DNA from 2 places in the Streptomyces sp. NPDC017890 genome. Region 2 is predicted to be linked to the other one. Evidence: riboswitches for the same ligand, from Rfam matches in the RefSeq annotation. Region 2 holds a riboswitch; the other holds the start of a gene.
The links. A riboswitch is a leader RNA that binds a small molecule or an ion and turns the genes downstream of it on or off. The one in region 2 is predicted to bind cobalamin.

Region 1 (3,399 bases), on a different contig from region 2:
ACGGTCAGGAGGCCGTACGCCGTCGCGGCGGTGTGATGGCGTACAGGTCGAGGATGTCCGGCCGGGGTGCGACGCCCGGTCCGCCGGCGCGTGCCCAGGCGGCGATGTCCTCGGTCGCGTCCGGGTCGTTGACCAGCCCGAGCCAGACGGGCCGGGCGCCTGCGGCCCGGCCCTCCGCGGAGGGCTGGACGACGATGACGTTGGCGTGTTCGCAGACGTCGAGGCAGGCGGACACCCGCACCGGCACCTGAGCACGCAGACGTGCCGTCTGGGCCGCGTGGTCGACGCCGGTCACCTTGGGGCTGCCGCAGCAGCAGTCGCGACACACGACGACGCGGCACGGCACGGGGCCGGTGGCCGTTGCGGGCCTCTTGTCGTCCGTCGTTCGTCCGCTGGGCGTGGCGGGCATGCGGTGCCGTCCCTCTCTCCGGGGAGATCCGCCCCGGTGGTCCGTCGAGGAGGCGACCGCGTGAGTCTCCTGGCTCTCGGGTCGATGCTCGTCCCGGCCTTCCCACCCCCTGCTGGGCAGTGGCCTGTCGGGAATCGCTCGCCGATCACAGTGGCGGGACCGCGCCGGATTCACACCGGCTTCCTCGTTCCGCCGTCGCCCTGTCGCCGGCCATCATCCCATCCCGGGACGCCGTCCCGCCCGACCGGTGCCGGCCAATCAGTCCGTTTCCTGGGCGTGCGGGGCCGTGGCCGGCGGATGGGTCGGACGGTCCCGTCCACCGTCACGGCCGGACACCACCACGATGACCAGCCCGACGACGACGGCTGCGGCAACAACCCGTCCCGCCGCCCGTACTGCCCAGGCCGAACGGGTCAAGCCCTCTTGCCCGCCGGGGGAGCCCAGCCGTTCGGCTCGCCGGGCCGGTCTCAGCAGGCGCAGCAACAGCAGTGCGGCGACCGGGAGTTGGAGCAGCCACAGAACGGTGCGGGGCCACTCGCCGTACCAGACGTTGGTTCCGTACAGCAGCGTGTGCCACACGCTCAGCACGTACACGACGATCACGAAACGGTGCAGCCGTCGCCAGGTGTTCGCTCCGATGCGGTGCCGGACGTAGAACAGCAGCCCCAGCGGGATCGCCAGGTACAGGGCCCCCTGTCCGATGGGGATGGCGATCCGGCCGGTGCCCGAGTCGTACCAGCCCGGCACGAAGGTGTCCGCGAAGGCCACCCACAGCCGCTCGGCCCACGCCACCTTCGTCTCGTAGCGGACGAGTTCCGCCGCGAACATCAGCGCGTGGGCGAACATCAGCGCCATGGTCGTCAGGCTCGTGGTGCGGTGCCAGCGCTCCAGTACCTGCCGGGAGACCGGCAGCCGGGTGGGACGCGGTCCCGACAGCAGCAGACCGAGCATGACCGTGCCCCAGGCCCACAGCAGCCCCGACCACCCGAACGCCTGGCTGAGCAGGTACATCCAGTAGGTGCCGGCATCGTCCATGAACGGCATGATCGCCACGGTGTCCGACGCACCCGATTCCATGCGCGCCCACAGGAGCGCGAACACGAGCGCCGTGACCACCACCGCCGCGCCGGCGTCGGGCAGGGCGGACCGCAGGTCGCCGCGCAGCGCGACGCGGTCACCGGGAGGCCGTCGCCGTCCGGGCGGGGTCACCGTCCCGTCCTCGTCCGGCCTCGCTTCTGACGTCATCAGGGGCCTCCCGGGCACGGGCCACCGCAGCAACGGTGCGCATGTGGCGTGAGGCAACAAGTCTGACTGACGGGGCAGTGATCCCCAGAGGCGTTATCCGGCCAGAGCCACCACGGGAACTGCCCGGAGCACACCTGCTTTCTGCCTCCCCTCCACATTCAAGACAACCGCCGAAGCCCCACTGTCGCAGGAATACGAGCGCCTCTACGCTGATACACGCAGTCGGTTCGCGCCTCCCGTCCGCCCGGACGCCCGGTGGCGCGACGCAAGAGGGAACCCGGTGCGAATCCGGGGCTGTCCCGCAGCGGTGAGTGGGAACGAAAGCCGTCGATGTCACTGGGTCCGCGTCAGGGCCGGGGAAGAGACGGCCGGTAGGTGTCCGTCCTTTCGGCGGACGTGCCCGCGAGTCCGAAGACCTGCCACTGCGTCCGCGTCCCACGCGGGCTGTGCACGTGACCTCGTGGACTGGGTCGGCGGTATGGGCGGTCGTACGTCGTGCGTGTGGCCGCGCCTCCTGCCCTGTCGGTGTTCAAGGCCCGGTACGGAGGAGGATGGTGTGCGGGACCCAGCCGCTTCGCGTCGGTCTTTCCGGCCCCGGATCGACGTGTCGTCCGGCGGACCGGGACAGTCGATCCTCGAACCCGTCGCGGGCGTCCTGCAGGAGCGGGACGTGTCCCGCGGCACGGTGTCCGGTGTCTGTCATGGCACTCTGGGCGAGCTGTACCAGGGCCCGTTGCGAGTGGGCACCGATCCTGAGATCGCGGTGGTGTCCTTTCCCGTGGACCGTCACTCCTGGGTGTACTTCACTCCGAGGACGGCGGCCGGTGCGCCGCCGCATACGCCGCCGCTCGGGGAGAAATCGGTGGAAGCGGCCCGGCTCTTCCTGGAGCATTACCGCCTCGTCATGCCCCCGGGCGAGTGGCGCACCCACTCCGAACTGCCGGTGGGCGTGGGGATGGCCAGTTCGACGGCGGACATCGTGGCGACGCTGCGCTGCCTGTTCCGCGTCTTCTCCCTGCCGTACGACACGGACGTGGTCCTCGGCATCCTGGCGGACATCGAGCGCGCCGACAGTGTCTTCCTCGACGAGTTCGCCCTGTATCTCAGCGGACGGCACCGGGTGGTGCGGCGACTGGGCACGGACATCGGCTTCCACACCGCCTACGTCACGGAACCCGGCACGGTGGACACCGCCGCCGTCACTCCCCTGCTCCTGGACCACTACCGGCGGCGCGGCGAGGAGTACCAGCGGTGTCTGACCGATCTGGTGAAGGGTTTCGACTCGGGCGACCCGGCCGCCATCGCCCGTGCCGCGACGGTCAGCGCCGTGCTGTCCCAGGAGGTGCTGCCCAAGGCGACCTTCGGCAGCCTGCAGGCCCATCGTGAGCGGTTCGGCGCCGACGGCGTCTTCGTCGCCCACACCGGCTGCCTGGCCGGCTACCTCTTCGCCTCGCGCCCACGGGCCGAGGTCAAGTCCGAACTCTCCGCGTTCTTCCACTCGCTCGGCCACCAGTGCACCTTCGCCCAAGGAGGCTACGGGTGATCCACCCCCACATCGCCGACGCCCTGAAAGTCCCGGACCTCGTCCGGCTCACCGACGGCCTGGTCCTGCTGCGGTTCGAGTCGATGAAGATCTACTCGGCCCTGGCCGCCGTCCGTCACCTGATGGAGCGGGGCACGGTCCGTCCGGGACAGACCCTGATCGACAGCTCCAGCGGCATCTACGCCTACGCCCTCGCACTGGC
Region 2 (3,399 bases):
ACGCGCTGCCCGGCGGTCGCCGGGACCGTGTGGTGGTGAGCACGGCCCTGCTCGACTGCCTGGAACCCGCTGAGCGGCGCGCGCTGTTCGCCCACGAGCGGGCCCATCTGACCGCCCGGCACCATCGCTTCCTGCTCACCGTCCGGCTCGCCGCCCTGGCCAACCCGTTCCTGCGGCCCCTGCGGACCGTCGTTTCCTATACGGCGGAGCGATGGGCGGACGAGGCGGCCGCGCGGGTGGTCGGCAACCGCCGCGCGGTGGCGACCGCGATCGGCAAGGCGGCCCTGGTCTCCCGGGGCACCCCGGTCGCCACCCTCGCCGGCCTCGCCGGCCTCGCCGGCCTCGCGGCGCCCGGCCCGGTACCGCGCCGGGTGGCGGCCCTGCTCGGTCCCGCTCCCGCGGTCCGCACCTGGCCCCCGGTGTTCACCGCGGTGGGCCTGGCGGCATGGGCCGCGGCCGCCGGAACCGCCGTGTCGGCGATGTCGTCCGCGAACGCCGCCGTCACGATGTTCCTCATCCTCCGCGCCGCGACGCCCCTCTGAGCGACCTTCTTCTCCGAAGGAAACCCCAGGCCGCGGAGACGGCCACGAAAGTCCTGGTCGCCTGCCCCGGCGACGGCGACAGTGGCTCGTCGGACTCCGCACGGGCCGCATCCTCGGCCCCGCGCCCCTCGACGACCAGTCCGCCGGCCCCGGCGGCGACACGGCCGGCACGGACGAGCCGTTCGGCCCGGCACAGCTGAGGCGCGGGCGGGCGGTACCGGGGCCGGTCGGGCAGACGGCCGCCTCCGGCACCGCGTTGCCCCTGTGGTAGCTTGCGGGAGCCAGTCGAACCCACCTGGTGGGTCAGGGAATCCGGTGCGAATCCGGAACTGACGCGCAGCGGTGAGGGGGACGGGCGGGACAACGGCCACTGGGCGGCACAAGCCGTCCGGGAAGGCGTCCCGTCCGGTCGATCCCGAGTCCGAAGACCTGCTGGCACCCGCGCCGCCTACGGCGCGGGCCGCACCGTACGAACGGGCTTCGCGTCTGAGCCCTCGACGCCAGAGGATCTTCCTTGCCCGCAGCGCGCCCCGCCGCCTCCCGCCGTTCCTTCCGTTCTTCCCGTTCCTTCTGTTCGTTCCGCTGTTCCTTCCGCGCCCGCTTCGCGTTGCTGCTGTCCGGCACTCTGCTGGCGTCCGGCTGCGGTTCCGGGACGACCGCCACCGACGCCGCGGCGCCGGCCGAGGCCGCCGGCTATCCACGCGTCGTCAGTGACTGCGGGCACGAGGTGAAGATCACCGCGCCGCCCCGGCGAGCGGTCTCCCTCAACCAGGGCACCACGGAGATCCTGCTCTCGCTCGGCCTCGCCGACCGCATGGCGGGCACCGCCACCTGGACCGACCCGGTCATGAAGGGCCTGGAGAAGGCGAACACCGGCGTGCCCCGGCTCGCCGACGACATGCCCTCCTTCGAGACGGTCCTGGACGCCGAACCCGACTTTGTCGCCGCCTCCTTCGCCTCCACGCTCGGCCCCGGCGGCGTGGCCACGCGCGAGCAGTTCACCGAACTCGGCGTGCCGGCCTACCTGTCCCCGTCCGACTGTGTCGGCAAGGACAACGGCGGCGACGGCGACGGCGTCCGCAGCGAGCCCCTGACCATGGACACCGTCTACGCCGAAGTCCGCGACCTGGCCCGGGCGTTCGACGTCGAGCAGCGCGGCGACGACCTGGTCGCCGGCCTGAAGGCGCGGGTCGAGAAGGCCACCTCGGGCATCGACGCCTCCGGTGTCACCCTCATGTACTGGTTCGCCAACTCGACTTCCCCCTACATGGCGGGCTGCTGCGGCGCCCCCGGCATCATGACCCGCGAACTCGGCGCGGAGAACACCATGGACGACACCCACGAGGAATGGCCGCAGGTCGGCTGGGAGACCGTCGCCGACCGCGACCCCGACGTCCTCGTCATCGGAGACCTCACCCGCAGGTCCCAGACGGCCGAGACCGCCGCGAAGAAGATCGAGTTCCTGGAGTCCGACCCCGTCACCAAGAACATGACCGCCGTCAGGAAGAAACGGTACGTACTGCTGAGCGGGCAGGCCATGAACCCCACCATCCGCACCGTCGAGGGCGTGGAGAAGGTGGCGGCGGCGCTGCGCGCGTACGGCCTCACCGAGTGACGTCCGAAAGCCGGGTGACGCCGGGGAGCCGGGTGATGTCCGAGAACCACGAGCCCCTCGGCACGCGGGCGGCCGGCCGCCGCCGCCCGGCGGCGTGGGCGGCGGTGGGTCTCGTCGCCCTGTGCGCCTCCGTGGCCGTCGCCGTCACCATCGGCCCCGCGGACATCGGCGTCGGCGAGGTCTGGTCCGTGCTCGTCGCCCACCTCGGCGGCGGCACTCCCGGCGTGGAGGTCACGCCGATCCGCGACGGCATCGTCTGGGACCTGCGGCTGCCCCGGACCCTCCTCGCGGCCGTGTGCGGTGCCGGGCTCGCCGTATGCGGTGCCGTACTCCAGTCCCTGCTGCGCAACCCGCTCGCCGACCCCTTCGTCCTGGGCGTCTCCTCCGGCGCCTCGACCGGTGCCGTCCTGGTCGTCGTCCTGGGCGTGGGCGGCGGCGCGCTGTCCGTGTCGGGCGGGGCGTTCGCCGGGGCGGTCTGCTCCTTCGCGCTCGTGATGCTGCTCAGCCACAGCCTCGGCGGCACCCCGGACCGGGTGGTGCTCGCGGGCGTGGCGGCGATGCAGCTGTTCTCCGCGCTCACCTCGTTCGTCGTGATGACCGCGGCCGACGCCGAGACCACCCGCGGCGTGCTGTTCTGGCTGCTCGGCTCACTCGGCGGGGCGGGCTGGACGGACGTGTGGACGGGTACGGCGGCCCTGGTCGTGGTCCTGGCCGTGTGCCTCGGGTATGCCGGGACACTGGACGCCTTCGCGTTCGGCCAGGACGCCGCGGCCACGCTCGGCGTCCACGTGGCCCGTACCCGGCTGGTGCTGCTGTGCGCCACCGCCCTGCTCACCGCCGCCCTGGTCGCCTCGGCCGGCGCCATCGGCTTCGTCGGCCTGGTGCTGCCGCACGCCGTGCGTGCGTTGACCGGCCCCGGGCACGCCCGGCTGCTGCCGGTCTGCGCCCTCGCCGGGGCGGTGTTCCTGGTGTGGGTCGACACCCTGGCCCGTACCGTCCTCGAACCCCAGGAGGTCCCGGTGGGCGTGGTGACCTCGCTCATCGGCGTACCCGCCTTCGTCCTCGTCCTGTACCGCACCAGGCGGGCACGGTGACGCTGAACGCCGAGCGGGTCTCCCGCGCCGCCGGCGGGCGGCTCATCCTGGACGGCGTCGACCTGAGCCCCCGGCCCGGCGCCATGACCGGACTGCTCGGCCCCAACGGCTCGGGCAAGTCCACCCTGCTGCGGCTGCTCGCCGGCGT

Region 1: another riboswitch for cobalamin. It lies ahead of ACH4F2_RS29940 (hypothetical protein); the one in region 2 lies ahead of ACH4F2_RS10560 (ABC transporter substrate-binding protein).

What each region holds. Positions count from the first base shown of each region.
Region 1 covers NZ_JBIRHU010000027.1:51,636-55,034, forward strand. The annotation lists gene ACH4F2_RS29930 ((2Fe-2S) ferredoxin domain-containing protein) at 5-409, opposite strand; cobalamin riboswitch at 472-598, opposite strand; gene ACH4F2_RS29935 (ferric reductase-like transmembrane domain-containing protein) at 668-1,654, opposite strand; cobalamin riboswitch at 1,909-2,075, shown strand; gene ACH4F2_RS29940 (hypothetical protein) at 2,259-3,197, shown strand; gene ACH4F2_RS29945 (cysteine synthase family protein) at 3,194-3,399, shown strand, end outside.
Region 2 covers NZ_JBIRHU010000006.1:247,865-251,263, reverse strand. The annotation lists gene ACH4F2_RS10565 (M56 family metallopeptidase) at 1-542, shown strand, start outside; cobalamin riboswitch at 808-994, shown strand; gene ACH4F2_RS10560 (ABC transporter substrate-binding protein) at 1,057-2,157, shown strand; gene ACH4F2_RS10555 (FecCD family ABC transporter permease) at 2,193-3,251, shown strand; gene ACH4F2_RS10550 (ABC transporter ATP-binding protein) at 3,248-3,399, shown strand, end outside.